Regions from separate parts of the Bacillus sp. MN7755 genome, predicted to be linked through region 1. Evidence: riboswitches for the same ligand, from Rfam matches in the RefSeq annotation. Region 1 holds a riboswitch; each other region holds the start of a gene.
What was found. Region 1 has a riboswitch for S-adenosylmethionine ahead of ACYVEC_RS25085 (hypothetical protein). Riboswitches for the same ligand answer to the same signal wherever they lie in the genome.

Region 1 (8,034 bases):
GGTATGGTTTTATCAGCGTTAGCTCCTTATCAAGACCGAGCAGATGTGAAACCAGCTGTGCAAAAAGCTGTTGCATACTTATATAATGAACAACTAGAAAATGGTGGTTTCTCTGCGGATGGACAAGAAAATTCTAATAGTGCTGCACAAGCAATTATTGGATTATCACTTGTGAAAGATGTAGATCAAAACCGTCTACATAAGGCAGTGCAAAATCTATTATCATATCAACTTCCAAATGGTGAATTTAAATGGTTACCAGGTGATCAAAATGGTAGCGGAATGGCGACAGAGCAAGCATTATTAGCTTTAATTCAGTTTAAAGAACTTGGGAAATCTATTTATGATTGGTCGAATGTAGTCATTGATGAAGTAATTAAACCGAAACCAATTGAACAGCCAGAAAAGATTGTTGAACCGGAGAATAATGTAGTAGATAAAGAAGTTACAGAAGAACCGGAAGAACAAAAACAAGTACAACAAGAAACAAAAGATGACAATTTAAAAGTTGTTGTCGATAATGAACCGGTTAAAAATAAAAAGTCTGGAAACGGTAGCATGCTACCGAAAACAGGAGCATCTTCTCATAGTGCAGCTACAGAAGTAGGTATGGGTGTATTATGTATTGCTTCTGCATATGTATTATGGAGACGTAAAGCAGCTTAACAAAAATTAGGAGCAATCATTTGCTCCTAATTTTATTATGAAAGGTGAGAGGCGACATGAGTAAGATGAAGTGGTTTATTTCTTTAATGCTTTCACTTGGGCTACTTGCCGGATGTGAAGAGGTAGCTGTAAAGCCTGAGAAGAAAGTAGAACCAAAGCAAGAAGAAGTAGCAAAACAAGAAGAAAAAAAAGATGAAGCGAAACCGGAAGAAAAACAAGCTGAACAAGAGCAAAATAAGCAAGAAGAGCAGAAAGAGAAACAAGAACAAAAAGTAGAAGAAAAGCCGCAGGCGCAGCCAGAAGTAAAGAAAGAAGAGAAACAACAGGAACAACCGAAAGAACAACCAGCTGTAAATAAGCAACCAGAACAGCAAAAAGCACAAGAAGAGAAGCAACAGGAACAACCGAAAGCGCAAGAAGTAAAAGAAGAAGCGAAGGTTGTGAATCAGCCGAAAGAAACACCGAAGCAGGAGCAAAAAGTTGATCCAAATAAAGAGGAGAAAACGATACCGACTCCGGCTGTTCCAAAGCCAGAACCACCAAAACCAAAACCAGATCCAGTACCAGTACCAGTACCAGTACCTAAAGCAAAACAAGTTACGATCTCAGTAAAAGGTAATAAAGGATACTTATTAGGTGCGAAAAAGATGGATGTACAAGAAGGCGATACAGTGTATAAAGTATTGCAACGTACAGGATTAGATGTGGATGCGAGTGGCTCTAAAGGTGATATTTATGTAAAAGGGATTAATGATTTATATGAAATGGATGTAAATGATAAGAGTGGCTGGAAATATCGTGTGAACGGTTCGTTTCCAAACTATAGTGCGGGTGTAGTTACAGTGAAGCCAGGAGATACAATCGAATGGGTGTATGTATACTAAATTAAGAAAGGCATTCGGTAAAGGACTATGAAAATAAGTTTTTCTTCTTTACATCCTTTTGTGAATTTTTTCTATTATATCGGGGTGATGATACTATGTATGATGTGTCTTCATCCTCTTTTTTTAATTGGGGCAATACTATTAATTGTTATTTTAAATGTGATGCAAGGGAATAGCGAAAAGATAAGAAAGATGTTACCGAGTACAATCGTTTTCTTTTTTATGGTCATTTTATTTAATTCGTTATTCACGCATAGAGGCCGAACTACATTATTTTGGTTAGGTGATAGCCGTATTAAACTTGAGGCAATTATGTTTGGACTAGTAATGGGGTTATTACTAGTTGCGATTATGTTTACGTTTGCTTCGTATAATGATATTATTTCAAGTCATAAATTTTTATATTTGTTTTCTAGAATTTCACCGAAAGTAGCATTGTTAACGATGATTACAGTGAGATTTGTTCCTTTGTTTATGAGACGATTACAGAAAATAACACTCGTCCAAAAAACGAAAGGTGTACAAGTAGATGCAGGTTCCATTGTTGAACGCGTGAAAAGTGGTATGCAATTATTGCAAGTATTATTAATTTGTTCATTAGAGGATGCACTGCAAACGGCAGATTCTATGCAAGCTCGTGGATTTGGTGTAACGAAGCGTACGACATATATTCGTTATAGAATGGAAAGACGCGATTGGTACACGCTCAGCTATTTAAGTATTCTATTTATAATTGCTATTATATGTAGTACGTATGGCGGAGGAAAGTTAATCATTTATCCGAAAGTCGAATCTTTTTTATTTCAGCAATACGATGGGATGATGTTTGTCGTATTTACGATGTTTATTAGTTTACCAATCATAATGGAAGGAAGGGAATGGATATGGTGGCGCATGCAGAAATAAACAATTTATCATTTGTATATGCTGATGAAAACGAAAAAGCGTTACAGCATATTTCTCTTTCTATTCAAAAAGGAGAGTTTATTGCACTTGCCGGAGGGTCAGGATCTGGAAAGACGACTTTATTAAAACATTTTAAAAAGGAATTACTTCCAATCGGTAAGCGTAATGGAGATACATATTATGATGGTACTTTATTAGAAAATGTACCGGATTTGTTATCTGCCCAAGAAATTGGTATGGTATTTCAAAATCCAGAGAATCAGCTCGTAATGGATACGGTCATTCAAGAATTAGCATTTTCTTTAGAAAATATCGGGTTACCATCACATATTATTCAAAAGAGAATAGCTGAACTTATTAGCTTCTTAGGATTTCAAGATTTATTGCACCAATCTGTTCATACGTTATCTGGCGGGCAAAAGCAGCTCGTCAATTTAGCTGCGGTATTAGTTATGCAGCCGAAATTATTATTACTAGATGAACCAACGGCGCAATTAGATCCAATTGCTGCGAAAGAATTTTTAGGGTTGTTAAAACGTATTAATGAAGAACTTGGCATTACGATTGTTTTAAGTGAACATCGTTTAGATGAGGTGATACCACTTGCTACGCGTGTTATTTGTATGAATAATGGTCAAATCGTGTATGACGGTAGTCCTAAAGCGGTTATAGCGAATATGTGGGAAGTAGAAAAGTTCCGTCCATTTATTCCGCAAATTCCAAGATTGTTTTTAGAGTGGAATGCGAAAGATATTCCGTTTACAGTGCGAGAAGCACAAATGAAAATGAATAATTTTTCAGTGATGTCATATGTAAACGAGCCAGTAGCACAAAGTGAAAAGCAAGAAGTCATTTTACATGCAGAGCATATTTCTTTTCAATATGAAAAAAACAGTCCGCTTATTTTACGAGATTTAACAGTTTCGATTGAAAAAGGGAAATGGGTGGCTCTTGTTGGGAAAAATGGTACGGGTAAGTCCACACTGTTAACGATTTTAGCTGGATTACAAAAAGCGAGAAGAGGGAAAGTAAAGTGGAATGGGAAAGTGATACATAAAATTGATTCGAAAGAACGATTTAAAAGGATCGGGTATGTATCACAGCATCCGTATTATCATTTTACATTTGATACAGTGTGGGATGAGGTTTATGAACGAGCGCGTGAATTATACGGAGAACAAGGAAAAGAAATAGCAGAAGATAAGCTAAAACAGTTTTGGTTGTATTCGCTTAAAGAGCGCCATCCGCATGATTGTAGCGGGGGAGAGCAACAATTACTCGCGTTATGTACAACATTATTATCAAAGCCAACTTTATTATTACTAGATGAACCGACAAAGGGATTAGATCCGTGGAAGAAAGAAAGAGTAGGAGAGCTATTTAGGAAATTGCAAAAAGAAGGGACAACAATTGTAATGGCAACGCATGATATTGAGTTTGCAGCGAAATACGTGGATCAATGTATGATGTTATTTGACGGAGCAGTTAATATGAATGATGCACCGAAAGAATTTTTTAGTGGTAACTTCTTTTATACAACATCTATTAACCGATTCATTCGAAAAAAATTGCCATATGCATTAACGTGGGAGGATGTGTACGAAGCGTGTCCAAACGATATGTTGCATTCATAATATGTATTTTTGCAGTAATAATAGGCACATTACTCTTTACTACACTTATCATGGACGGTTATTACCTGTTAAGTAGTTTGTTTTTATTAGTTGTTATTATGTTACCTTTCTATATCCGTTTTGAAAGGAAGGCATTTGTTTCACGTGAAATTGTTCTCGTTGCCGTATTAGCGGCAATTGCAGCAGTTAGCCGCGTACCATTTTCTATTTTACCAAGTGTACAACCGACTTCTTTTGTAATTATCGTTTCTGCAATTGTGTTTGGAAGCGAAACTGGATTTATGATCGGGGCAACAGCGGCCATCGTATCTAACATTTTTTTAGGACAAGGTCCGTGGACACCGTGGCAAATGTTTTCATGGGGTATGATTGGTTTTATAGCAGGCTTACTTCGCAATACATTTTTAATGAAAAAGTTATGGGGGAGACTACTATATGGGTTCTTCGTGGGCTTTTTATTTGGCTGGATCATGAATTTCTGGGGGCTTCTCGGTTTTATACGTGAAGCAACGTGGGAAGCTGTCATTTCATATTATATAGCAAGTTTTTATTTCGATTTGAGCCATGCGATTTCGAATGTTGTGTTCTTACTATTATTTAGTACTTCTTGGATTACGATTCTTACAAGATTTAAAAGGAAATACGGCATATTAGATAAGCATAACATGGCATAGAAAAGCATACTCATATAAGGTAGGGTCGCGACTTACATATTCGTTTGCCTCTTTCATGCTTCTTACATATTGTAAGGAGCATTTTTTATTTGTCAAAAAATCGATTCAATATACGTCGGCTATTATATAAAATTATTTGTATAATAATAGGTGAGAACTATTTTCAAAAGGGAGGTGTATAGTTAATGAAGTTAGTTATTCCGAAGCAACATGGTGCATGGGCCATGCTTGTTATACCATTTCTATTAAGTGTTATTCTTGGGAAACCTACTATGTATCATATCCCATTGTTTTTAGCTTGGTTCTTTATCTATTTAGCTACGTATCCATTTCTTATGTACATAAAACAAAAACGAAAAAAAGAGTATTTACATGCTTCGATTGTATATTTTATCATCGCTTTCGTATTTGGGATGATTTCTCTATTATATGAATGGCGCATTCTTTTATTCGTAGCGGTAATGATTCCCTTATTTATAGTAAATATGTATTACGCTCGTCAAAAGAATGAAAGAGCATTACTAAATGACATTAGTGCAATTATTGTTTTCTGTATAGGTGGTTTAGTTAGTTATTATTTTTCAATGAAGCTTCTAGATAAAACAGCAGTATTTATTGCGCTTATTTCATTTTTATATTTTTTAGGAAGTACGTTTTATGTGAAAACGATGATTCGTGAGAAAAATAATCCGAAGTATCGTTTTATATCTTGGGGTTATCATATCGTGTTAACGATTATCGTATTTGCTATCAATCCGTGGTGTTCTCTTATTTTTATACCAAGTGTCATTCGAGCAATTATATTGTATGGCAAAAAAATTTCAATTATAAAAGTAGGGATTTTAGAAATTGTTAATTCTGTATATTTTTTAATCATAACGGCAATAATTATGAAGTATGCCATTTGAAAAAGCTTCCCATCAATTGATGGGAAGTTTTTTCAATCTTGTTCTAAAATGTGAACGGTGTAATCGCAGCGTTGAATAGCTTGTTCGATCGCATAAAGGGATTGCTCAATACGAGCGCGATTAAAATCTTTTTCAACAGTCTGTAGTGCTTCTTCTAAACAATGTTTTGCTTCTTGTAACGATTGAAAAGAATCTTGTACATATCCGCGAGCATTTTGATGCATTTCATAATCCTCCTTGAATACTCATATATATATAGTATGAACAGTAAGGAAAAAAATATAATTTGTTATATTTGTTTGACAATTAAAGTGAAATTACGTATAGTAGGTTTTAAGTGAATATTTTCTTATCCAGAGAGGTGGAGGGACTGGCCCGATGAAACCCAGCAACCGCGATGCAGGTGCTAATTCCAGCAGAACATATTTGTTCTGGGAGATAAGACGAAGATATATACGTAACTTCTTCTTATCGGAGAGGTTTTTTTGTTGCAAAAAAACCGATTACGAAAATTTATATTAAGAAGAAAGGGGTTGCGCATTACTGTGACACTCGAAAAATACGTAAAACTGCGTAGTACAGTTTATGAATATATGATAGAGCAAGATAAGCCGATATCATTGTTAGATATTCAAGAACATATCGTTTCGCATCATGAAGGAAAATTCACGAAAAAGATGTTACATCAATTTTATTTATCAAGGCTATTAGATGAACTGAAACTGGATGGGAAAATTACATTAGCTGATGAATATCTCTATACTGAAAAAGGGGTATTTTATAAGGCGAGAAAAGGGAGCTAAGCTCTCTTTTTTTTGAAGTATGTAGAGTAAAAGACTGCTTAAGCAGCCTGATACAGGGAATGGTGTTGAGTGTGTAGTGTCAAAGATTGAATGTGCCTGAAAGAGGCACTTCATATCGGCTGCAAATGAAAAGAGACACCTTCGCCGAATAGGTGTCAGTCGTTTTGTCACATAGACTTGCTATTTGACAGTTATTAGAATAACATGCAGGGGTTGTGGAAGTCAAAAGGGAATTAAAGGAAGCGGTGCTATTATGTACGCTTACTTATTACATGATATAACGAAATGGATTCCTAAATACATTATGGATAAAGGTTATGAATATTATGAAGAAGGACATGTAGAAGATGTTGAAATACAAGACAAAAAAGTATTTGCTTTCGTTACTGGAAATGCAGGAAACTATGAAGTGATTATTGATCTTGAAGATTTTACAGAAAGTAGCTGCGAGTGTCCGTATGAGAATCTTTGCAAGCATATGGCGGCAGTTGTTTATGATATTCAAGATGCTGGTGAGAGTAAGGTGAAAGAGAAACTGAAAGATTTAGAAAAGGAAGAGTTAATCACAGTATTAAATCGTTTGTTGCAAAGTTCGAAAAACGTGCAAATTGTAGAGAAGATGTTAAAGAAGGGGAAACTTTAACTTATAGAGGGAGTTGTTTGGCAGTGAATGTACTAATTGTATACGCTCATCCTAGTCCTTCAAGTTTTAACGCGGCGATTTTAAAGCATGTGCAAAAAGGACTACAGGAAACAAATCATTCAGTTACTGTACTTGATTTATACAAAGAACAATTTGATCCAGTCCTTGTTTTTAATGAAGAGAAGAAAAGGCGTGATTTAGTAAATGAAGAAGAAACAGCTCGGTACAGAACGTTAGTGGAAGAAGCGGATACTCTTCTCTTCATTTATCCAATATGGTGGTGGGGGATGCCGGCTATTTTAAAAGGGTTTATTGATCGCATATTCGTAGCTGGATTTGCTTATAAATATGAAGGTGCTCTGCCGAAAGGGTTATTGAAAGGTAAGAAGGCGTGGGTAATTAATACATTAGACTCACCGTTATGGTATGTCGCACTATTATATCGATCAGCAGATTGGATTATGATGAAGAGAGGTGTTTTACGTTTTTGCGGAATTCGCGATATAAAACGGTCAGTTTTTCAATCTGTGAAAACGAGTAAACGAGAGAAGCGGGAAAAGTGGTTATTACAAATAGAAGAAAAGGCTCGTACATTATGAATGAAATGGAACGTATTATAAAATGTTGTGGGTATGATAACGAACTTTTACGAACGTATATTACGTGTTTACTTCAATTGAAAAAATGTAGCGCAATATTTCAGCAAATTCAAATAGAGTTAAGAAATGATTATTTAATAAGGGGAATTTGTGAAAGAGAAGTTGATGAAGTAGTACGGGGAAGTAAGGAATATGAAATACATTTTCTTCCTAAAGTATTACAGTGGAATTTCTTGAGGGAAAATCCACATCTGATTGAAAAAGTATGTGAAGATTTTTTTTCATGCGAGGCATTACTTCTTACGGATATAGAGTGG
Region 2 (8,034 bases), on a different contig from region 1:
AATAATAAGATAAAGGAATTATAATGTAATATCTAGAATATAAAACAGGTTAAAAAGAAAAGAAGCTGAATGTAATCAGCTTCTTTATAGTGATAATAAAATGTTTGAGTATAGCTGATAAATCTTAGAATTACCAAGACATTAGTTATGTATTCTTGATTTCTTCTTTCATCAATTTTAAAAATCTGTGGTTCCATATATTTTCATAAAAATCAATTGTCTCTTTTGCGGACATAAATGGATTATTTAGCGTAGAGGTGGCTTTCTGTACCATGAAGTTTTCGTATCCAAGTCCATGAGCAAATTTAATTGTAGCATCCATGCAGTACTCTGTTTGGGCGCCACAAAATTCAATATGCTGTACAGATAATTGGTCTAAAATTTCTTTTAAGTTAGTTTTATAAAATGAATTTGCATGTGTTTTTCTCACAAAAAAATCTTGTTCTTGAACATCTAGATCAGCATGAATAGCCCAAAGTTCTCTTTCAGGTACTAAATCATCATCACAATGTTGAACGAAAATGATTGGTTTGTTTGATTTTCTGTATGAAGAAATTCTTTTATTTACTTTTGTAAGTAAATTTTGTAGATCGAATAAATGTTCTTCGCTATAACATACTCCATTTTGTAAATCGATAACGATTAAAACATCTGCACAAGTATCCATTATTTTTGCCCCTTTTATTTCTTAATATATCAATTAATTTATTACTTGGAAATAGATGGTGCCCTATCGTTTTTTATGAACTATACGAAAAGTAAAAAGTATACTCGAAAACATAAAAAGAAGATATGAAAATTTAATTTCATATCTTCTTTTCTCTCTATGCATTTACAGGCTCTTCTACATAAGAAAGGGCATTTTCAAAATCGGATATTAAATCATCAACATTTTCAAGGCCAACAGATAAACGAAGTAATGAATTAGAAATCCCTCTTTCATCACGAGCTTCTTGCGACAATGCTGCATGTGACATTTTAGCTGGGTAGGAAAGAATTGATTCGACAGCCCCTAAACTAACTGCAAAGACAGGTAATTTTACTTTTGATAAAAATTGGCGGAGTGCATCTTCTGATTGTAAAGTGAAAGATAGGACAGCTCCGGCTGATGTAGCTTGAGATTGTTGAATATCAAATCCAAGATGTGTTTGTAAGCCAGGATAATAGACGTTTTGAACTTTAGCGTGTTCTTGTAAATAATGTGCAATTTTATTGGCGTTTGCAGCTGAATGCTCAAGGCGTACATGCAATGTTTTTAGACCGCGAAGTACGAGAGAACAATCTTGAGGTCCTAAAATAGCGCCGAATGCATTTTGTAAAAATCCAAGTTTTTGAGCAAGTTCGGCATCTTTTACGACCGCTAATCCGGCAGTAACATCACTATGACCAGCAATGAATTTTGTAGCACTATGAAGAACGACATCTGCTCCAAGTTCAAGCGGTTTCTGGAATAGTGGTGTCAAAAATGTATTATCAACAAAGGTAAGAGCGCCAATAAATTTTGCAAGCTTAGAAACAGCGCGAATATCTGTCACCTTTAAAAGCGGGTTAGAAGGTGTTTCTACATAAAAGAGCTTTGTATTTTGTTTAATGTTGTGCTTTATTTCTTCTAAATTAGTCATATCAACAAATGTATGTGAGACACCGTAACGGGAGAGTACTTCAGTTATCATTCGGTGAGTGCCTCCATATACGTCTTCTGAAATGAGTACGTGATCACCTTGTGAAAGAAGGAGGAATGCAGTAGAAATTGCTGCAATGCCTGATGCAAATGCGAATCCTTTTGTTCCGCCCTCTAATAATGCAATGATGTCTTCAAGAGCTTCACGAGTTGGATTACCAGACCTGCTATAGTCATATTTCCCGAACGTATCTACATCAAACTGATGGAATGTTGATGTGTTATAGATGGGAACGTTAACAGATCCTGTTTGTGGGTCATGTTTATATTGGTTGTGTAGTAAAAGTGTATCTATAGAATAACTCATATTCTTACACCTTCTTTTACAAGTTTAATGGCATGCTGTAAGTCTTGAATTAAATCGTTACTATTTTCAATGCCAACGGAAAATCGAAGAAGACGATTACATACACCGTTTGCTGTTCTGATTTCTTCAGGAATATCAGCGTGTGTTTGTGTTGCTGGATATGTCATCAAACTTTCAACACCACCGAGACTTTCAGCAAATGTAATTAAGGATAAGGATTGTAAGAATGGATTAATCCATGTTTCATTTTTAAGACGAAATGAAATCATGCCGCCTCTTCCAGGATAAAATACATCTGTCACCCCGTCCTCATCATTTAAATAAGCAACAACTGCTTTTGCATTTTCTTCATGTTGTCTCATGCGAAGAGCTAACGTTTTCATACCACGAATTAATAGCCATGAGTCAAATGGGCTTAAGACCGCACCAGAGGCATTATGATAATGAGCGATTTCCTCACAAAGTTCCTTTCCTTTTGCAACGACAAGTCCGCTTAGTACATCGTTATGTCCTCCTAAATATTTCGTTGCACTATGAAGTACAATGTCGGCACCTTCTGTTAATGGCTGCTGTATATAAGGCGTGTAGAATGTGTTATCTACAATAAGAAGTAGTCCGTGTCTTTTCGCTACAGTTGCGACAGCGGCAATATCAGTAACTTGCATTAATGGATTTGTCGGAGTTTCTATGAAAATAGCTTTCGTTTCAGTGGTGATAGCTTGCTCAATTTGTTTAATAGATTGTGTATTTACGTATCTACATCGAACGTTCCACTTTTTTTCGTGCTCAGAAAATAATCGATAAGTGCCCCCGTATAAATCTTCAGATACAATAAGTTCGTCTCCGGAGCGGAATAGGGAGAGGACGAGGAGAACAGCTGCCATCCCTGAACTACAGGCATAACCTTGTTCGCCGTATTCTAAATCTGCAATTGCCTGTTCTAAAAGGCCGCGAGTTGGATTACCAGTTCGTGAATAGTCAAAACCAGTAGATTTACCAATTCCTTCATGACGATAAGCGGTTGAGAAATAAACAGGTGGGTTAACCGTTCCTGTTGTAGTTTCGCTACGATTTCCGATTTGTGCTAGTTTTGTTTCAATTGTTGACATGTGAAAATTCCTCCTTTTTAAATTAACAATTAAGTGAATGTAAAATAAAAAAAGCCTTCTAAGAAGAAGGCTTTCGGTTTGAATAGAGTCTTCTTCTCATCTGTCAAATCTTTCACAATTTGCTGGAATTAGCACCTTATTAACAAATGTTAATGGTTGCTGAGGCGTCATAGGGCCAGTCCCTCTACCTCTCTAGATAAGAATGTTCGTATGAAATTTTATTATGTTTTTAACTTTACAACAAAAGATAATTGAATTGCAACTTTATTTTAAATAATTTTTATTTTTCCGCAACTGTCATTGACTTTTGCATTTGTGCGTGCTAAATTTATTGAAAAATTAACAAACATTGTTAAAAGGGGAACGCATTTCCTTTTAGCTACATAAATAAAATAATAAAGACAAACTCTTATTAAGAGCGGTGGAGGGAAAGGCCCTGTGAAACCCGGCAACCTTCAAACGAAATGTTTGAAACGGTGCTAATACCTGCAAAACGAATGTTTTGCATAATAAGAGGAGGAACAATTATGTCCCCCTCTTCAAAGTGAAGAGGGGGTTTTTATATTGATAGAAATGAGGGAGATTTGTGAAATTACTAGATTTATTATCAAAAGGAATTGTAATAGGTGATGGTGCGGTTGGGACGTTATTACATTCACATGGTTTGCAAAGTAGTTTTGAAGAATTAAATATATCCGATCCAGATTTAATTATATCGATTCATAAGCAATATGTAGCTGCTGGGGCAGATGTGATTCAAACAAATACGTACGGAGCAAATGAAGCGAAATTACGTATGTATGGTTTAGAAAATCAAGTTACTGAAATTAATAGAGCGGCAGTAAAACTGGCGAAAGCATCTGTGACAGATAGAAATGCAATTTTAGGAACAATTGGCGGTATGAAACATATTGGAGCCGTTACAACTACTGATATGGAAAGAGAATTTATGCTACTTGAGCAGGCAAGTGCTTTACTAGAAGAACAGGTTGATGGACTACTATTAGAGACTTTTTATGATGAGTTTGAATTACTTCATGCTGTTCAGGTGCTACGAAAACAAACGAATATCCCAATTGTAGCTCAATTAGCGTTACATGAGGCAGGTACGACTCAAAATGGAAATGATGTAAATGAAATCTTAAAACAGCTTTTAGATTACGGTGCAAATGTCGTTGGATTGAACTGCCAACTAGGGCCACTTCATATGACGGAAGCTTTTAAAATGATATCGATTCCGCAAAATGGTTACTTGTCAGCATATCCAAATGCAGGTCTTCCAAATTATGTGGAGGGACGTTACGTATATGAGGGAAGTCCGGCTTATTTCGAAGCGATGACACCGAAATTTATTGAGCAAGGTATTCGGTTATTGGGCGGTTGTTGTGGTACGACTCCAGAACATATTGAAAGTATGAAACGGGCTACTCTAAATGTTACGCCTGTAATAGAAAAGGATACGATTCAAAGACCGAAAGTAGTTCATACACACGAGAAACGTTCGAAAGCTCATGTCACTTTAGCGGAGAAAGCAAAAAAACAAACGACAGTAGTAGTGGAATTAGATCCACCGAAAACGTTAGATACACAGCGGTTTTTTGAAGGGGCGAGAGCATTGAAAAGAGCTGGGGCGGACGCTATTACTCTAGCAGATAATTCATTAGCATCGCCTCGCGTTTCGAATATGGCAATGGGAGCATTATTAACGAAGCATGATATTCCCGTATTGACGCATTTAACGTGTAGAGACCATAACGTCATCGGGCTACAATCTCATTTACTAGGCTTATCAGCATTAGGTATGGAAGAAGTGTTAGCTTTAACAGGTGATCCAGCACGCGTCGGTGATTTTCCAGGTGCCACTTCTGTATATGATTTGTCCTCTATTGAGCTCATTAAAATGATTAAAGAAATGAATGATGGGCGCTCTATTTTAGGGAAATCAATAGGCCCAGCAACAAGGTTTTCAGTGGGAGGTGCGTTTAATCCGCATGTAAGACATTTAAAAGCAGCGGTTAAGCGAATGGAACGGAAAATAGATGCTGGAGCGGAATACTTCTTAACTCAGCCGATTTATGATATCGCGTTAATTGAAGAAGTGTATGAAGCAACAAAGCATTTGGAACAACCTATTTTTATTGGGATTATGCCATTAATAAGTAAACGGAATGCAGATTTTCTTCATTTTGAGGTGCCGGGTATTACACTTCCTGAAGAAATAAGAGAGAGAATGGATGGGCATGAAACGAAAGAGGCAGCAATTGAGGAAGGGATTCATATTTCACAAGAATTGATCGATGCGGCGATGAAATATTTTAACGGCATTTATCTTATTACACCATTTCTCAAATATGAAATTACAGAACACCTTGTTAAATATGTGAGAGAAAAGCAAGAAGTGAAAGAAGGTATTAATTGATGAAATGTATAGAAGAGAAATTACAAAATAACATTTTAATATTAGATGGTGCAATGGGAACAATGATTCAGCAAGAGGACTTAACAGCGGAAGATTTCGGAGGTGAAGAGTACGAAGGCTGTAATGAATATTTAGTAGAAACAAGACCAGATGTTATTTTAAAGATTCATAAAGCTTATATTGAAGCCGGAGCGGATATTATTGAAACAAATACATTTGGGGCGACAAATATTGTATTAAGTGATTATGCGTTGTCTCATTTAGACGAGGAATTAAATGAGAAGGCAGCGAGTTTAGCAAAGCAAGCTGTTATAGAAAGCGGGAAGGAAGTATATGTTGCGGGAGCAATGGGACCGACAACGAAAGCGATTAGTGTTACTGGTGGTGTGACGTTTGAAGAATTAATTGAAGCTTATACAAGGCAGGCAAGAGGATTACTGAAGGGAGAAGTTGATGTATTACTCGTTGAGACGAGTCAAGATATGCGTAACGTGAAGGCTGCTTATATTGGAATTCAAGCAGCTTTTGACGAACTAAATAAAATTGTACCTATCATGATTTCAGGAACAATTGAACCAATGGGAACGACTCTGGCTGGGCAAACAATTGAGGCTTTTTACTTATCGGTAGAACATATGAAGCCATTATCTGTTGGATTAAACTGTGCGACTGGTCCGGAGTTTATGAGAGATCATATTCGTTCACTATCTGATTTGTCGGAGTGTTACATTTCTTGTTATCCAAATGCAGGTCTTCCTGATGAAGATGGACATTATCATGAATCTCCATCTTCTCTCGCTGAAAAAGTGAAGCGATTTGCTGAAGAAGGATGGGTTAATATTATCGGTGGTTGTTGTGGCACAACACCAGAACATATAAAAGCAATGAAATCTGCGTTAGATTCGCTTAAGCCGCGTGAACATCATGAACGAGAAGGGCATGGGGTTAGTGGATTAGAGGCACTGCAATATGATGATTCTATGAGACCGTTATTTGTAGGTGAAAGAACGAATGTTATTGGGTCACGTAAATTTAAAAGATTAGTAGCAGAAGGTAAATTTGAAGAAGCTGCTGAAGTCGCAAGAGCACAAGTGAAGAAAAATGCTCATATTATTGATATTTGTATGGCAGACCCGGACCGGGATGAAATAGAAGATATGGAAAACTTCTTGGCAGAAGTTACGAAAGTGTTAAAAGTACCGATTATGATTGACTCAACAGATGAAAATGTGATGGAGCGAGCTCTTACTTATATTCAAGGAAAAGCTGTTATTAATTCAATTAATTTAGAAGATGGAGAAGAACGATTTAAAAAAGTGACACCGCTTCTTCAGAAATATGGTGCAGCTATTGTTGTAGGAACAATTGATGAAGACGGTATGGCAGTAAGTGCGGAACGAAAACTTGAAATTGCGAAAAGAAGTTATGAGTTATTGACGAAGAAATATGGTATACGTCCGTCAGATATTATTTTTGATGCACTTGTATTTCCAGTAGGTACAGGTGATGAAGAATATATTGGCTCAGCGGCAGCAACGATAGAAGGGATTCGCCTTATTAAAGAAGCATTACCAGAGTGTTTAACGATTTTAGGTGTAAGTAACATATCATTTGGTTTACCACCAGCTGGACGCGAAGTATTAAATTCCGTCTTTTTATATCATGCAACGAAAGCAGGATTAGATTACGCGATTGTGAATACGGAAAAATTAGAACGCTATGCGTCAATTCCTGAGGAAGAAAAACGTCTTGCAGATGCATTACTTTTTGAAACAACGCAAGAGACGTTAGAAAAATTTACAAATTTTTATCGCGCGGCAAAAAAGAAAGATGTCGTTATCCAAGAAACATTAACTCTTGATGAGCGACTAGCAAATTATATTGTAGAAGGTACGAAACAAGGGTTACACGAAGATTTAAGCCTCGCACTTACAGAAGGAAGAAAACCTTTGGATATTATTAATGGCCCACTTATGACAGGAATGGATGAGGTGGGACGATTATTTAATAATAATGAGCTTATCGTTGCTGAAGTATTGCAAAGTGCTGAAAGTATGAAAGCTGCTGTAAGCTATTTAGAGCCACATATGGAATCTAGCGATAGTGCAAAAAAAGGGAAAGTATTATTAGCGACTGTTAAAGGTGATGTGCATGATATTGGGAAAAATCTCGTTGAAATTATTTTAGCGAATAACGGATATGAGATTATTAATTTAGGAATCAATGTACGTTCGGATCGAATTGTTCAAGAAGTACAAGAAAAGAAGCCTGATATTATAGGTCTTTCTGGTTTGTTAGTAAAATCGGCTCAACAAATGGTAACGACTGCAGAAGATTTAAAAGCGGCGGATATTGATATTCCGATTGTTGTAGGCGGGGCAGCGTTAACGAGAAAGTTTACAGATAATCGTATTTCGCCATCCTATAAAGGGCTCGTATGTTATGCAAGTGATGCGATGACGGGGCTTGATATTATTAATAAGCTTCAAAAAGAAGAAGAGCGTGAGAAGATGAAGCA
Region 3 (7,817 bases), on a different contig from region 1:
ATTCAGGACTTATCACAACTATATCTGCACCTTGTTTTAGTAAAGGAATAATTTTAAATCCCGCGACTTTCCCTCCACCAATGACAACAACACGTTTCTTCTCAACTCGCACTGTAAGTGGATACATATTGATCTCCCTTCAATAATTTCTTCGTTTTCTGAATTAACATGTACTGAAACGCTTCATTCTTTCCTAAATACGGACTTATTTTTATCTCATCCAACTCATATTGGCGCACTTCTTTTTCAAGATGTTTCATAAGTAAACCTGTAAATAATAAATAAGGCAGCACAACGATGTTCTTTTCTTTTCGTTCTACAACTTCCTTTAACTTCTCCTCAAATTTTGGCTCTGCAGCCGCTAAATAACAAACTTCTACTTTTTTAATCTTCTCTTCCGTTTGAAATAAAGAAGCGATCCAGTTTATATCTCTTAATACTTCAGGATCACTACTCCCTCTTGCAACGAGAAGTAACGTCACTTCATTCTTATCTTCCTGTTCAATGCCACTTCCGCTATACACCGATTTAACAAGTGTTTCTGATACACCAAACGGATTACCATAGGTCACTTTAACATTCGAAAATTGATTAGTTAACTTCTCCAATTCAAACGGGATATCTGTTTTCACATGACCTGCCGCTAATAAAAAAACTGGAATAACAATAACCTCTGTAGCACCACGCTTCACACATGTACGGAATCCTTCATCAATAGTTGGACTCGCTAACTCTAAAAAACAAACTTCTTGAATACTTGCCTCTACACGGTTCATGCATGACGTAATAAATGCAACCGCTTCTTCTTTAGCTGCTTTCAAGCGACTTCCATGACATATATATAAGACGGCTTTCATTTTATAACACTCCACTTACTTGATACGTACTTTCTGTCTGTTTCTCAAACCAATGGATTTTTTCTCTAAAACGGACGACTTCTCCAATTACAATCATGCTCGGATTTTGAATTTGTTCTTTTTTCGCAACATCTACAATTGTTCCTAACGTCCCTACAACTGTGCGCTGCATAGATGTCGTTCCACGCTCAATAATAGCAGCAGGCGTCCTTTTATCTTTTCCATGCTTCATCAGTTGTTCACATATGTAGGGTAAATTGCTAACCCCCATATATACAGCTAAAGTCTCTATACCTTTCGCTAAATTTTCCCACTTCACTTCCTCTTCAGCATCTTCTTTCCTATGCCCTGTCACAATAGCAAAACTCGCACTTGCATCACGATGCGTCACCGGAATACCAGCATATGCAGGTGCAGCTATTCCAGCTGAAATACCTGGGACAACTTCAAATGGTACACCTTGCTTTGCTAGCGCTTCCGCCTCTTCTCCTCCTCTACCAAATATAAATGGATCACCGCCCTTAAGCCTCGTTACAACTTTTCCTTTTTTCGCATATTTAATAAGAAACGTATTAATTGTCTCTTGCTTCATCGTGTGATAATTCGGGAGTTTCCCGCAATAAATCAAATCCGCTTCAGGCTTTGCGTATGATAGCAACTCTTTATTCACGAGACGGTCGTATAAAATAACATCTGCCTTCTCAATACACTTCAATCCTTTTACAGTAATTAAATCTGGATCACCAGGGCCCGCTCCAACGATATATACTTTTCCCATCATCTCTCCTCATTTCTACTATTAAAGTGAAACTTCCATCCTTATATATGAATGGAAGTTTTCATTTCTTCATATTTCAATGTTCCTTACTCGTGAATAACAAAGGCTGCGCTTTTTCGAATTTTCTTTTTTTCAAATAAAGCAATCTCCTTTACCTCTGGTAACGGTAAAAAATGTTTTTCAAGTTCAATCTCCGCCATCTTAAATGCCTGTTCTTCACTTTCAGCAACAACAACAATTGGCACAATACTATTTACTAATACAGCTTCAAATCGATATAAATCCATATTGCCCCTCCTAAGACGCTATTACTTCTTCTAACACGTTATTTAACGCTATTTGTAATGTCTCTACACCCACACGGCCCACAAAATCATAAAATGTTTCAGCTGGTAATTTATTTTCTTTGAAATAACTTATAAATGATGCGAGTACATCAGGTAGATCCTCGCCATCTATTTTTCCTTTTAACTTTTGATTATAAGCACCGCCATCTAACAACGTTCCACCTACATATATTTCAAATGCTTCAACGATTCCTTTTTCCTTCGTTTTCATTTTCACACCTTGCAATCCTATGTCAGCGATTTGACGTTGACCACACGAATTCGGGCATCCTACCATATGAATACGAACCGGAACATCGAGTGCAATTTGTGTATCTAAGTATTCGGCAATTTTTCGCAATCTTTCTTTCGTTTCTACTAAAGCAAGATTACAATATTCAATACCAGTACAAGAAACCGCATGACCAATAAACGATTTTGGACTTGCTGATATTGCTTCAAACAACGGTTCATTTAGCAAACCAGTTACATTCTCTGGCGGAACATTCGGAATAATGAAGTTTTGCGAATTACATGTACGAATTTGTCCATTCCCATACTGTTTAGCAATTCTTGCAATTTCAAACATTTCTTCTGCATGTAGGCGTCCTACCGGCACATTAAAACCTACATATTTTAATCCCTCTTGTTTTTGATTTTGAACACCATAAAAGTATCCTGCATTCCAGCCTTTGACTGCACTTTCTCCTTTACTTTGCAATGGTCCTGTATACTCTATTAGTTTCTCTTTAAACTTCTCTGCTCCCCAGTCTGCAACAAGAAATTTCAAACGAGCCAAATGACGTTTTTCACGGTATCCAAAATCACGGAATATCGTAGCAATCCCAATCGCTACTGCCTTCACTTCTTCTGGTAAAACGAATACATCTAATTCATCAGCTAAATACGGACGAGCTGATAATCCACCGCCTACTTTTATATGAAAACCAACTTTTTTCACACCATCTATTTCTTTCGTAGCAGGTGTAAATGCAACACAGTTAATCTCTGCGTTAGCTGAGTTATAAATGTTAGAACTAATAGACATTTTAAATTTACGTGGTAAGTTAGAAAACTCTTCATTATGTTGGAAATAGTCATATACCTCTTTCACAATACCAGTTGTATCAAACAGTTCATTTGCATCAATGCCAGCAAGTGGATTCCCTGTAATATTACGCGTTATATCACCACACGCCCCAGCTGAAGATAACCCAACTCTTGCTAACCTTTTAAAAATATCTGGAATGTGCCCAATTTCCAACCAATGAAACTGAATCGCTTGTCTTGTCGTAATATCTATTACGTCGCGCCCATAATCCTCAGCGATAGAAGCAAGCACTTCTGCCTGTGCATTCGTAATAACCCCTGAAGGAATATTTACACGCATCATAAAATAACCAGCTTCTTTCGGTCTTTGTAAATACAACCCTGCCCATTTGAATGCGTCCCATTCTTCTTTCGGAATAGATTCGAAGCCATTCTCTGCATAGTAAGGAATATCATTAAAGATTTCCAATCCATCTTTTTTTAATTTATTTTTCTCAGTTTGATTTAATTTTTCATTGTTAGCCCATACTTTTTCATAACTCATTTTTTATCCCCCTATATAAAGTGAAACTTTAATCAGTGGGGAGTGTTCATCCTCCACTGATTATTAGTTGAACCAATCGGGCATTTACGGGCAGTTCATCTCCCACCTAACTTCTTTGCCCTAGCCAAATTTTGAGATGGGAGTTTTACTGCCCGGTAAATAGCGGGGTAAAACCACGCTCTTGTAAGTACTTCACGATTTGTTCTGCACATTCTTCAATAGAATACTTGTGCGTTTCTACGATTAATTCCGCTTTCTCTGGTTCCTCATACGGTGAATCGATACCTGTAAACTCTTTAATATCACCTTTTCTTGCTTTTTTATAAAGCCCTTTCGGATCACGTTTCTCACACTCTTCAATTGGACATTTTACAAATACTTCTATAAACTCATCGGCAGCTAATAGATCTCTTACTTGTTTTCGGTCTACTCGAAACGGTGAAATAAACGCTGTAAGAACAACAGTACCTTGATCTACAAATAGCTTCGCCACTTCGCCAATCCGTCTTATATTTTCCATACGATCACTTTCAGAAAAACCTAAGTCTTTATTTAAACCGTGGCGTATATTATCTCCATCAAGTACATAGTTTCCAATATTCTTTTCAAATAGTTTACGAGCAACCGCGTTCGCTACTGTAGATTTACCCGAAGCTGATAAACCAGTAAACCAAATTACAAAACTATGATGCCCATTCTTCACTCTTCTCTCATCTTTTGAAACAGAAGCTGTATGCCAAGTAATATTCGTGTCCATCTCATTCTCTCCCTATTCTGTTACTACTTCTTTTTTCAAACCTTTAATTAGTACTTCCACTACTTCTTTACGACTAAATGTACTTGGCGGAACTTCACCGTTTCTTAATAATTCTCTTACTTTCGTACCCGATAAAATAACATGATCCTCTTTCCCGTGCGGGCATGTTTTCGTCGAAGCCATCGCTTCACATTTCGCACAGTAAAAACTATGTTCAAAAAATAACGGTGTAATCCCTAACTCTTCCACTGTAAATTTTGTAAAAATTTCTTGCGCTTCATAAGTACCGTAATAATCTCCTACCCCTGCATGATCACGTCCTACAATAAAGTGGGTGCATCCAAAATTCTTTCTGACTAATGCATGAAATATCGCTTCCCTCGGTCCTGCGTAACGCATTGCTGCAGGAAATACACTTAAAAAGACACGATCTTTCGGATAATAGTTTTGAAGTAATACTTCGTAGCTTTCCATTCTTACATCAGCAGGAATATCGTCCGACTTCGTTTCTCCAACGAGCGGATTTAAAAAGAGGCCATCTACAATTTCAAGAGCAGATTTTTGAATATATTCATGGGCACGATGTACCGGATTTCTCGTTTGGAATCCAACTATCGTTTTCCAACCACGTTTTTTAAATTCTTCCCTCGTTTCAATTGGATCTAAATGATAAGAAGGAAACGGATTATTTTCAAAACGTTTTGTAAGAATAATAGCTCCTCCAACGTAAACGTTAGGTCTTTCGTATAATTTTTTCACTCCAGGATGAGCCTCATCCGTCGTTTTATACACTAATAACGCTTCTTTTTCCTTATCAGGCACAAAAACATCTTCTATTTGAATAACACCATATACATTTCCACCGTTAACAAGTTTTACTTCCTCTCCAGCTTTTAGAGTCTCTGCAACTTCTTCTATAACTGGTAATGTAATTGGTATACTCCAAACGCTCCCATTTGCTAAACGAAGCGTTTCTACAACCGAATCATAATCTTTCTTTCCTAAAAAACCAGTAAGCGGGCTATATCCCCCTGTCGCTAATAGCTCTAAATCACTTAACGCAATGTTATCTAGTTGAATTTCTTTTTCAATTTGTGATACGTCGTATGTCTCGTCTATTCGATTTATTAATTCGTTTACTGTACTCATTTTCTATACCCTCTCTTAGCTTTATTTTCAAATTCATCTTATTGGTAATGAAGGCCACATTCTGTTTTCACTTTCCCAGCCCATCTACCATCTCTCGAATCGCCACCCTCTCCTACAGGCAGCGTACACTTCTCACACCCAATACTTGGATATCCAATATCATGCAATGGGTTATACGGCAAGCTATGTTTGTATACATATCGCCATACCTCTTTCCACGTCCAATGAATGAGCGGACAAACTTTAATAGATTGAAAGCGATGATCGTGATTTATAAACCTTGTATGCTTACGGTTTTCTGATTGTTCCCTTCTCAATCCTGATATCCACGCTTTTTCATTTGCCAATGATTCTTCTAAAGGTAAAATTTTTCTAATCTTACAACAAAGATTGGGATTGTTTTCCCACAGCCTATCACCATGCAATTTTGCTTGTTCATCAAGTGTAAGTTTTGGCTGTTTTTCTATAATATTCAATGAAGGAAATCGTTCCCGCACTTTTTGAATTAATTCATACGTTTCTTGAAAATGTACGTTTGTATCCAAAAATACAACTTTAGCAGATGGATTTACTTGGTTTATAAGATGCAGTAATACCATACTTTCCACTCCAAAGCTACATGCGTATACAATTTCATCTTTATACTCTTTATAAGCCCAACTTAATACTGACAGCGCGCCTTTCGTTTCATCTTCTTCTGAAAATGAAACAGCATTTTCTTCCCACGTTTCATACGTCAACATGTTTTTTCCCCCTGTAAAAGCAAAAAGACGGTTTTAACCTAATAAAATAGGTTAAAACCGCCTCTAGTTTTTCTAGTCAGCGCTTTTTTACTTTAAACGTACTTTTTCACTTTTTTCTAATTGAATGACTTTTCCATCTTGCACAACAATTGTAATTGAACCATATTTCATATCAGCAAGCATCGCTTGAATTTTCTCAGATACTTCCTCATAATGTTCCCGTACACTCACGCGAACAGCCCCCCTTTTTATTCATAAAAAAAATCTTTCCCATTTCGAAAAGACTGTTCGGTAATATATTTTACCTTATCTTTCAAAATGGATTCCATTTTGCTGGATTTAGCACCTTGCTTTCTATAAGCAGGTTGCCGAGCTTCGTCGGGCCAGTTCCCTCCGCTTCTCTTGATAAGCTTTGTATTTGTATTTTATCATAATTCTGATTTTTTTCAATCCTAGTTTTCCGATATATTTTAATTATTTTATTTTATAAAAAAGGAATTGCCCATCCGAACAACTCCTTTTCCCCATTTAAACAAGTTCTTTAATACGTATGCGATCGTTCCCAATAATATTTTCATATGTTTCGCGCTCTACAACAATTTGAGATGTTCCACCTTTTGCAAAGACGACGGCTGGTCTTCGAATACGGTTATAATTATTTGCCATTGAGTACCCATATGCTCCCGTACAAGAAACTGCTAATAAATCGGCAGAAGCAACTTTCGGTAGAGTAATATCCCAAATCAACATATCTCCACTCTCACAGCACTTCCCAGCAATCGAAACGATTTCCTCATTCTCATCATTCCCTCGATTTGCTAACATAGCTTCATAACGAGCGTTATATAAAGCTGGTCTTAAATTATCAGTCATCCCACCATCCACTGATACATATTTCCGAATACCAGGAATGTCTTTCACAGATCCGACTGTATAAATTGTCGTTCCAGCATCACCTACAATACTACGGCCTGGCTCAACCCATATTTCTGGCAATGGATAATTATATACTGTAAATTGTTCTCTCACTGCACTTGTTACAGCTCGCACATATGTCTCAAGAGTTAATGGTGTATCTGACTCTGTGTAGCGTATTCCGAATCCTCCGCCCACATTTAGCACTTTTACTACATAGTTCGTTCGCTCTCTCACTTCTTCTAAAAATTGATGAAGAACTTCAATCGCTCGAACAAATCCAGCCGTTTCAAATATTTGCGATCCGATATGTGAATGAATTCCTAACACATTATAATTTGATTTTTGTAAAGCAAGTTCAATGGCTTGCATCGCTTGACCATTTGAAACGCCAAATCCAAATTTCGAATCATCTTGACCTGTTGTAATATATTCATGTGTGTGTGCCTCTACTCCAGGCGTTACACGGATTAATATGTTCACAAATTTCCCGTGTTGCACTGCTAAATCATGCAAAATTTCTAATTCCAAGAAATTATCTACGACAAAACAACCAATATTCGCCTGAAGAGCCATCACGATCTCTTCTTCTGTTTTATTATTGCCGTGAAAATGAATACGCGATGCCGGAAATCCTGCTTGAAGCGCAGTATATAATTCCCCTCCAGAAACAACGTCTAATGACATATTCTCTTCAC
Region 4 (8,034 bases), on a different contig from region 1:
CAGTAGAAAAAGAAGCATTTCAGGTTGCGGAATCATTACGATTTTTCATTGAAACAAAGCAATTCTCAGGAATTTCAAAATTAACAGCGAGTTTTGGAGTTGCATTATATGAACAAGGAATTACAAGAGAAGAATTAATGCAACGAGCGGATATTGCATTATATGAAGCGAAAAAAAATGGGAAAAATCAAGTGTGTGTATATAGAAAAGAAAAAAAGTGATTTTTCGCAACAAATTGTTGCGATTTTTTTTTATTGTTCGATAATAGAATGTAGGGGGGATTTTGAACGAAGGAATTATGGAGGAACAACATGATAAAAAAAATAATGACGATGGCTTCGCTGTCAGTTGTAGTTTGTGGTGAAGTATACTATTTTCTCTATAACCCCAATATAAAGGAAAGCACTGTATTAACCACTAAGGTGAATCCTACTATTGAATCAGAAGTACAAGAGAATATAGAAGAAAAAGAAGAACAGCAAATTGATTATGCTAGTATATCTCAAAAGTTAGATCAATATTTAATAGGAAAGCAATTTAATGGAACAGTTTTAGTAACAGATAAAGAGCATGTTATATTGAATAAAGGATATGGGTATGCTGATGTTCAAAATAAGATAGAGAATACACCTCAAACGAAATATCGTGTCGGTTCTATTACGAAAACAGTTGTGGCCACATCTATTTTGCAGCTACAGGAACAAGGGAAGCTAAATATTCAAGATAATGTAAATAAATATATTCCCTCTTTTCCAGTAGATAAAAATATTACTTTATATCATTTGTTAACACACACATCAGGTTTACCAGAAAGCGGAAAAGGGAAAGTGAATGCCGCTTCTCGTATAAACTTAGTAAATTGGATTGGAAGCCAAAAATTAGAATTTCCACCAGGCACAGGTTGGAAATATACAGATTATAATTATATGGTGCTTGCCTACATTATAGAAAGCATATCAAAAAAACCTTTAGGAGATTACATAAAAGAAAATATATTTACTAAAGCAGAAATGCATGAATCCGGTATGGGAAATATGGCTCAGGGAGATCAGCATTTTACTAAAGGATATGTAAAGAAAGAGAATGTACTTGAACCTGCACAAAAATTGTTAATGGATTGGTTATATGGATGCGGTGAGATGTATACAACAGTTGGCGATATGAAGAAGTTAGACGAAGCGATTATAAATGGGAAACTTCTTTCTGAACAAAGTATACAAGTGATGTTTTCACCGTCAACAGAACGAAAATATGCATTTAGTTTTTACATATATCCGGATTATTTTCATAATCATGGTGTACTATCTGGTTGGAACACTTTCAATAATTTTAATAAAGAAAAAGGGACTTTTGTTATTTTATTTTCAAATGTGAAAAATAGTATGGATGATGATTTTAATAAAGAGTTCCGAAAGATGGTAAGTGATTTATTAGAACAAAGGGGATGAGAAAATGGAAAATAAAAATTTATCAATAGGTTTCATCGGTATTGGAGTAATGGGAAAAAGTATGGTTCATCATTTAATGCAAGATGGTCATAAAGTATATGTATATAATAGAACGAAAGCGAAGACAGACTCTTTAGTGCAAGATGGTGCAAATTGGTGTGATACACCGAAAGAGTTAGTAAAGCAAGTTGATGTTGTAATGACTATGGTTGGATATCCACATGATGTAGAAGAAGTGTATTTTGGGATAGATGGGATTTTGGAGAATGCAAATGAAGGAACAATCGCAATTGATTTCACGACATCTACACCAACATTGGCAAAGCGTATTAATGAAGCTGGTAAAAGAAAGAATGTATATACGTTAGATGCGCCTGTATCTGGAGGAGACGTCGGTGCGAAAGAAGCAAGACTCGCAATTATGGTCGGTGGCGCGAAAGAAATATATGAAAAATGTTTACCGTTATTTGAAAAACTAGGAACAAATATTCAGTTGCAAGGACCAGCTGGAAGTGGACAACATACAAAAATGTGCAATCAAATTGCGATTGCTTCTAATATGATTGGGGTATGTGAAGCAGTTGCTTATGCGAAAAAAGCTGGATTAGATCCCGATAAAGTATTAGAGAGTATTTCTACTGGGGCAGCAGGTAGTTGGTCATTGAGTAATTTAGCTCCTCGAATGTTAAAGGGAGATTTTGAACCAGGATTTTATGTAAAGCATTTTATGAAAGATATGAAGATTGCTTTAGATGAGGCTGAAAAATTAAAATTACCAGTACCGGGTTTAAGTTTGGCGAAGGAATTGTATGAAGAGTTAATGAAAGACGGGGAAGAGGATAGCGGAACACAAGTGTTATACAAAAAATACATAGGGGGTAAGTGAGATGGATCTTCAAAAATTTGATGAGATGATTGATGCTGTACAACGAGCAACTTGTGTACAAATTAATGAAAAACAAAAAGAAGCTTTTAAACAAAAATATGATTTTGAACCGAAATTCGAATATGGAAGAGATGAGAAAGGGCATTACGTTATTCGAACTTCAAAAAAGATGCTAGAAGAAATGGAGTTTTATTTGGCATTGAAATATGATCAAGATGGAGTTAATCTTTATATGCAAGCAGAGATTGATGGTATATGCCACGTATCTGTTAGCTATAGTGAAGATGTCCTACATTTACAAGAATTGTTTCAATTTCTAGAAGAAAATAAATAAAAGTCCTCATTTGAGGACTTTTATTTATTTATATTTAATTTTATAATTATAAGCTAGAAGCACGGCGGCATCGTTCAATTGGGAATGGAATAACTTGCGCGATGTGATTAGGACCAAATTGTTTTGCACGAGCATGGCGTATTATATAAAATGCAGACAGAATTGAAACAGGAATAGCGCCGAACAAACCAAAAAGTAAAGCGCTTACACAAGATGCAACAAAACCTAAAACACCAACTTCTAACTCTTCCATAATAGCTCCTAGAATAACAGGAAGTGCTCCACACGTAACCCCTAGTATAAGTGCGATAAGTAAACTCATGATTATCCCCCTCTGTTTGCGATATTCTTTTCCTTCTTAGTTATTTGTAGTATATCATATACAAAACAGAATTTTCAGAAAAAATTCAAAAAAAGTTCAATAAATGTTCAAAAAGTGTTAAGAAATACACTTAAAAAATAGAAGGAGAAGATTGTTTTTGAACAGAAGGACTCATACGTTTGAGAAAATAAAAAATCAGGCTTATTTCATTTTTTGAAATAAGCCTGTTCCATAGGAGGATGTATATATGTAGAGTGAATAAAAGGTTGGAAAAGGGGATCCAAGTTCCTTTTATTCAACTAACTACCTTAATAGATTGGAACCCAGCCTTCAGCTGTAACAAAAATACGAATAGCTACAACTTGACGATCATCTTGCAAGGTGAAATAATGTCTTGCATTTTCAGGAACAGATATGAGATCACCTGGCTCAAGTTCAACGTCAAAGAATTTCCCATCTTTGCCTTCAATAGCAAAGATGCCATGCCCGCTAACAATAAAGCGAACTTCATCATCAGTATGATGGTGTTCTTTTTGAAAATTAATTAATAATTCGTCAAGGTTAGGTGTGCTATTTGAAAGTGAAATTACATCATGTGCTTTATAACCTCGACGTGCTGAAACATCAGCGATTTCTTTTGAAAACACAGCTAATATTTCAGCTTTGTTTTCATCTGTTAACGAATAATTTTCATTTAAATGAGGAGGAAGTTTAGAAATATTCCATTTCTCATATAAAACACTTTCCTCTTGTAAAAATTTAGATACTTCCACTTCATTTTCAATGCGAGTATTTACTTCATGAATACGAATTTGCGCCATTAGAAACGCCTCCTTGAATTGATAATAGTTTTATATGAAATTGGAATAAAAACTCATAAGCTTCTAATCTTTTCTTTGCATCAAAGCTATCTCGGCCCCACACGGTAATACCATGGTTACGGATTAATACTGCTCCCGAATCTCCTTGTATATGCTTTCGGAAGGTTTCTCCAAGCGTTGGGATGTGGGCATGGTTTTCAATAATAGGAATGTGGATTGTTGCACCTTCTTCCCAAATATCGAGAGCTTTAATAATTTCTTGATTTTGAAGGGTGACGGTATCACTATATAAGTTTGTGATGACATTATTATCAGTTGTATGAACATGAAGTACGCATCCAGCATTCGTATTGTTATAAATATGCGTATGCAAGATTGTTTCTGCTGAAGGGCGTAATTCAGTCTCTAATACGGGAACCCCTAGATGATCTACTAGGAGAAAATCATCTGGAGTCGTTTTTGTTTTATCTTTACCACTTGCTGTAATAAGAAAAGTAAGTGGCTCATGACTAACCTTTATAGAAATATTACCACTCGTTGCTGGAAACCAATTTCGTGTTGTTAATTCTTTTTTTATCTCGCTTAAGTCAAACCATTGACGAAACAGTTGTTTCATAATTTCACCTCCAACAAATGTTTTAATGCAAATTGAACATCATGAAATGTTTCAAAAGGTGTATAAGCAATATGATTCTCTTCACATTTTGTAATAAGGAAGTCACGGGCAAATACTTTATCTGCTTGTTTTGCAGCTTGTAAATCAGTAATTGAATCTCCAATCACAATATGGAAGTCATTCGTATCACTTAATTTACGGATTAAAGATGATTTGCATAATCCGCAATGATTTTGACAATGATGATCACAAGGATGAGGCCATTTAACGGTAATGTATTCACTTGAAAAGTCAGTTTCATTACAGTAAATTTGCTCTTTAGGAATGAGTCCTTGTAAGAGTGGATAGACGAAGAAATCCATTCCACCTGATATAACGTAAAAAGAAATGTCATTTTCATTTACAAATTGTATAAATTCATGAAAACCATTACGAATTTCAGCAGTCTCTATTAAAAATTGAATAATTTCATCGTGCAGATTAGTAGGTATTAATTGAAATAATTGAGAAACACCTTCTTGAATAGATAGCTCTTGTGATAAAATTCTATTCTTTACTTCTTCGGCTTCTGGTGGTGCGAATTTTTCCATAATGGACATAATGTTATCATTATTTGTAATCGTGCCATCAAAATCACAAAATACTTGAATACTCATAATTTCACCTCATGAGAGGGATTTCCCCATATTTGTAGTGCACTATGCAAGTTTATGTCATCTACTTCATGGAGTGGTTTATTTTGCAAAGTAGCATCAATTGCAGCACGGAAAGCTTTACCGCCGCCTTGCGCCCCATTTGGATGTCCGTGTATTCCGCCACCAGCATTAATAACAACATCTTTACCGAAATCTCGTAGAATAAAGGGAACGAAACCAGGATGAATACCAGCAGACGGAACAGAAAAGCTCTTCTTGAAAAATGCATCGTCTTCAGTTAAATATTTTGAGATAGCAAGAGCCTCCTCTTTTTCTAGCGCAACACTTCCGTATGGAGATGGGAATAATGAAAAGTCAGCCCCAGCATAACGTAGTAGCTTTCCGAGTAATAATGGAGATGAAACTCCATATAACTTGGATGCTGAATAAGCACCACTTACAGCAGGATGTGCCATAATAGGAACTGGGATTTCATCATCTTCTGCAAGTGATTGTAGTACATCTAGTCCGTAAGCAAATACGTTAAATAATAGAATATCAGCTCCAGCTTGCACTGCACGTTTCGCATTTTCTTTTAAATCAAAAGTTCGTCCTGTTAAATTTACGGCATATAACGTTTTATGTCCGTATGTTTCATATACGGATTGTAAAACTTCTTTTCCCGATACAATGCGTTTCGTAAGAGGTGTTAATGCATTTTCAAATAATATTTCATCATCTTTTACTATATCTACACCACCAATTGCTTGATCGCGTAATTGCGTTTTTAAATACCCAATATTTCGTCCAATCATTCCTTTAAAAATACTCATTAAAAGGGGACGCTCATGTACTTGTAAAAGGTTTCGAATACCATCTATCCCGAATTTTGGACCAGGAAAATGCTCTTTTAACTCATCTGAAAAAGTTAAATCAATTAATTTTACTTCGCCATCAAGTGATAGCTTTCCAAAGGTAGTCGTTAAAATCGCTGGTAAATCTGGACTGAAGTTTAATAACGGATATTCGATTTTAATAATCCCGCGTTTTACTTTTTTTCGTAAATACGAATTGGTATGTTCTTGTTCAGCTAATTCCTCAATATGAATGACATTGCCTTTATGCTGTTTTAATTGTTCTTGTAATAAATTTGGTAAATGGGTCCAAGAGCCAATTGTTAATCCGAGTGCAATTTGCTCGGCCTTTTTTTCTAAGTTATGTGAATCATCATGGATTAAATACGTCGCTATTATTCCGCTCATTGTTAAAACCTCCTAGTTAAATAAAAAAACCTCTCAGCTAAGGAGAGGTTTTTTTATAACCAGCTCCTTATCTGTCAGCGTAATGCTGCGAGAATTAGCACCGTGTCTACAATTATGTAGATCGGTTGCCGGGTTTCGTCGGGCTCGTCCCTCCACCTGCTCTTGATAAGAAGTATTTAGAAATGTTTAAATTTTTAAGATAACTGAATTTTGTCAGATATTATTCGCGTTGTCAATTATTTTTTGAAAAAATTTAATTTATCAATTCGATTAATGGCTTCTCGTAATCTATCTTCTGTATGCAAGAGACCAACACGGACGTACCCTTCGCCATGTTCACCAAATCCAACACCAGGAGCAACTGCAACGTGTGCTTTGTCTAGTAAAATATCAGAAAATTGCTCAGATGTATAACCTTCTGGTACAGGAAGCCATGCAAAGAATGAACCTGTTGGAATGTCTACATTCCAACCAATTGAGTGACAAGCTGAAATAAGAGCGTTTCTTCGAGATTCGTAACTATTTACAAGGTCTATTACGCAAGACTGTGAACTTAATAGTGCTTCGCGGGCAGCATCTTGAACTGCACCAAAAATACTAACATACATATGATCTTGTAATAAGTTAATTGTTTCGATCACACTTTCATTCCCTACAGCAAAAGCGATACGCCAGCCAGCCATATTGAAAGTTTTCGATAATGTGTAAATTTCGATTCCTGTATCTTTGGCACCGTCTGCTTGTAAGAAACTAACAGGCTTTTGACCATCGAACCCAATAGCACCGTAAGCAAAATCATGAACAACTAATATATTGTGTTTATTAGCAAAATGAATAGTTTCATCAAAAAAATCTTTTGATGCAGTAGCACCTGTAGGATTATTTGGATAGTTTAAAAACATTAATTTTGCACGCTCGGCAATAGAGTCATCAATTTTCGTATAATCTGGTAAAAAATTATTTTCTGCAATAAGCGGCATTGTTTTAAATTGTGCTTTTGCTAAAGCAACTCCTGATAAATAATCTGGATAGCCTGGATCGGGAACGAGAATAGTATCACCAGGGTTTGTAAAACAAACTGGTAATTCTACTAATCCAGCCTTTCCACCAAACAAAATAGCAACTTCAGTTTTTGGATTTACTACTACATCATATTCACGTTGATAGAATGTTGCCACGGCTTCTTTTAAACTTTCATGTCCGCGAAATGGCGGATATTTATGATGAATGGTCTTTTCTGCAGCATCTTGTAAAGCTTTTACGATATGCTGCGGTGTTGGTTGATCTGGATTACCTTGACCTAGATTAATAACATCGTGATCAGCTGCAACGACTTTATTAACTTTTGCAACAAGTGAAGCAAAAAATTGTGTTGGCAATGATGTTACTATCTCAGAAGGTTGGAATAATTTCATACTTTCCACCTCTTTTGAAAGTTGTTACAATTCTAGTGACAAATGATATAATCTTTCCAGTATTTTGTAAAGAAAAAAATGAGAATGGGGCTGAAAAAATGAAAGTCGCATGTATTCAAATGGATATTGTCTTTGGAGATGTAGAAAAAAATATTGAGAATGCTAAAAATAAAATAAGCGAAGCAATGAAGGAAAGACCAGATGTTATCGTCTTACCAGAACTATGGACAACAGGTTATGATTTAACGAGACTTTCTGAAATTGCAGATAGGGATGGATTGGAAACGAAAGAAAA

Region 2: another riboswitch for S-adenosylmethionine. It lies ahead of metI (cystathionine gamma-synthase/O-acetylhomoserine thiolyase); the one in region 1 lies ahead of ACYVEC_RS25085 (hypothetical protein).
Region 3: another riboswitch for S-adenosylmethionine. It lies ahead of ACYVEC_RS09385 (YezD family protein); the one in region 1 lies ahead of ACYVEC_RS25085 (hypothetical protein).
Region 4: another riboswitch for S-adenosylmethionine. It lies ahead of mtnW (2,3-diketo-5-methylthiopentyl-1-phosphate enolase); the one in region 1 lies ahead of ACYVEC_RS25085 (hypothetical protein).

What each region holds. Positions count from the first base shown of each region.
Region 1 covers NZ_BTRL01000025.1:167,257-175,290, reverse strand. The annotation lists gene ACYVEC_RS25120 (DUF4430 domain-containing protein) at 1-666, shown strand, start outside; gene ACYVEC_RS25115 (DUF4430 domain-containing protein) at 723-1,550, shown strand; gene ACYVEC_RS25110 (energy-coupling factor transporter transmembrane component T) at 1,578-2,456, shown strand; gene ACYVEC_RS25105 (ABC transporter ATP-binding protein) at 2,429-4,090, shown strand; gene ACYVEC_RS25100 (ECF transporter S component) at 4,063-4,764, shown strand; gene ACYVEC_RS25095 (YwiC-like family protein) at 4,950-5,672, shown strand; gene ACYVEC_RS25090 (hypothetical protein) at 5,705-5,896, opposite strand; SAM riboswitch class I at 6,019-6,117, shown strand; gene ACYVEC_RS25085 (hypothetical protein) at 6,158-6,475, shown strand; gene ACYVEC_RS25080 (SWIM zinc finger family protein) at 6,729-7,118, shown strand; gene ACYVEC_RS25075 (NAD(P)H-dependent oxidoreductase) at 7,142-7,717, shown strand; gene ACYVEC_RS25070 (hypothetical protein) at 7,714-8,034, shown strand, end outside.
Region 2 covers NZ_BTRL01000026.1:157,086-165,119, forward strand. The annotation lists gene ACYVEC_RS26190 (cysteine hydrolase family protein) at 146-667, opposite strand; gene metC (cystathionine beta-lyase) at 825-1,988, opposite strand; gene metI (cystathionine gamma-synthase/O-acetylhomoserine thiolyase) at 1,985-3,097, opposite strand; SAM riboswitch class I at 3,191-3,300, opposite strand; SAM riboswitch class I at 3,504-3,613, shown strand; gene ACYVEC_RS26205 (bifunctional homocysteine S-methyltransferase/methylenetetrahydrofolate reductase) at 3,684-5,516, shown strand; gene metH (methionine synthase) at 5,516-8,034, shown strand, end outside.
Region 3 covers NZ_BTRL01000008.1:438,113-445,929, reverse strand. The annotation lists gene ACYVEC_RS09425 (NAD(P)-binding protein) at 1-127, opposite strand, end outside; gene ACYVEC_RS09420 (sirohydrochlorin chelatase) at 102-857, opposite strand; gene cobA (uroporphyrinogen-III C-methyltransferase) at 859-1,635, opposite strand; gene ACYVEC_RS09410 (DUF3906 family protein) at 1,722-1,922, opposite strand; gene ACYVEC_RS09405 (nitrite/sulfite reductase) at 1,933-3,555, opposite strand; gene cysC (adenylyl-sulfate kinase) at 3,701-4,312, opposite strand; gene sat (sulfate adenylyltransferase) at 4,325-5,461, opposite strand; gene ACYVEC_RS09390 (phosphoadenylyl-sulfate reductase) at 5,500-6,204, opposite strand; gene ACYVEC_RS09385 (YezD family protein) at 6,292-6,435, opposite strand; SAM riboswitch class I at 6,508-6,616, opposite strand; gene lysA (diaminopimelate decarboxylase) at 6,733-7,817, opposite strand, start outside.
Region 4 covers NZ_BTRL01000012.1:374,411-382,444, reverse strand. The annotation lists gene ACYVEC_RS14065 (GGDEF domain-containing protein) at 1-221, shown strand, start outside; gene ACYVEC_RS14060 (serine hydrolase domain-containing protein) at 312-1,448, shown strand; gene ACYVEC_RS14055 (NAD(P)-dependent oxidoreductase) at 1,453-2,334, shown strand; gene ACYVEC_RS14050 (DUF3909 family protein) at 2,336-2,668, shown strand; gene ACYVEC_RS14045 (hypothetical protein) at 2,715-2,990, opposite strand; gene ACYVEC_RS14040 (1,2-dihydroxy-3-keto-5-methylthiopentene dioxygenase) at 3,299-3,811, opposite strand; gene ACYVEC_RS14035 (methylthioribulose 1-phosphate dehydratase) at 3,789-4,427, opposite strand; gene mtnX (2-hydroxy-3-keto-5-methylthiopentenyl-1-phosphate phosphatase) at 4,424-5,083, opposite strand; gene mtnW (2,3-diketo-5-methylthiopentyl-1-phosphate enolase) at 5,080-6,324, opposite strand; SAM riboswitch class I at 6,389-6,496, opposite strand; gene ACYVEC_RS14020 (pyridoxal phosphate-dependent aminotransferase) at 6,561-7,739, opposite strand; gene ACYVEC_RS14015 (carbon-nitrogen family hydrolase) at 7,754-8,034, shown strand, end outside.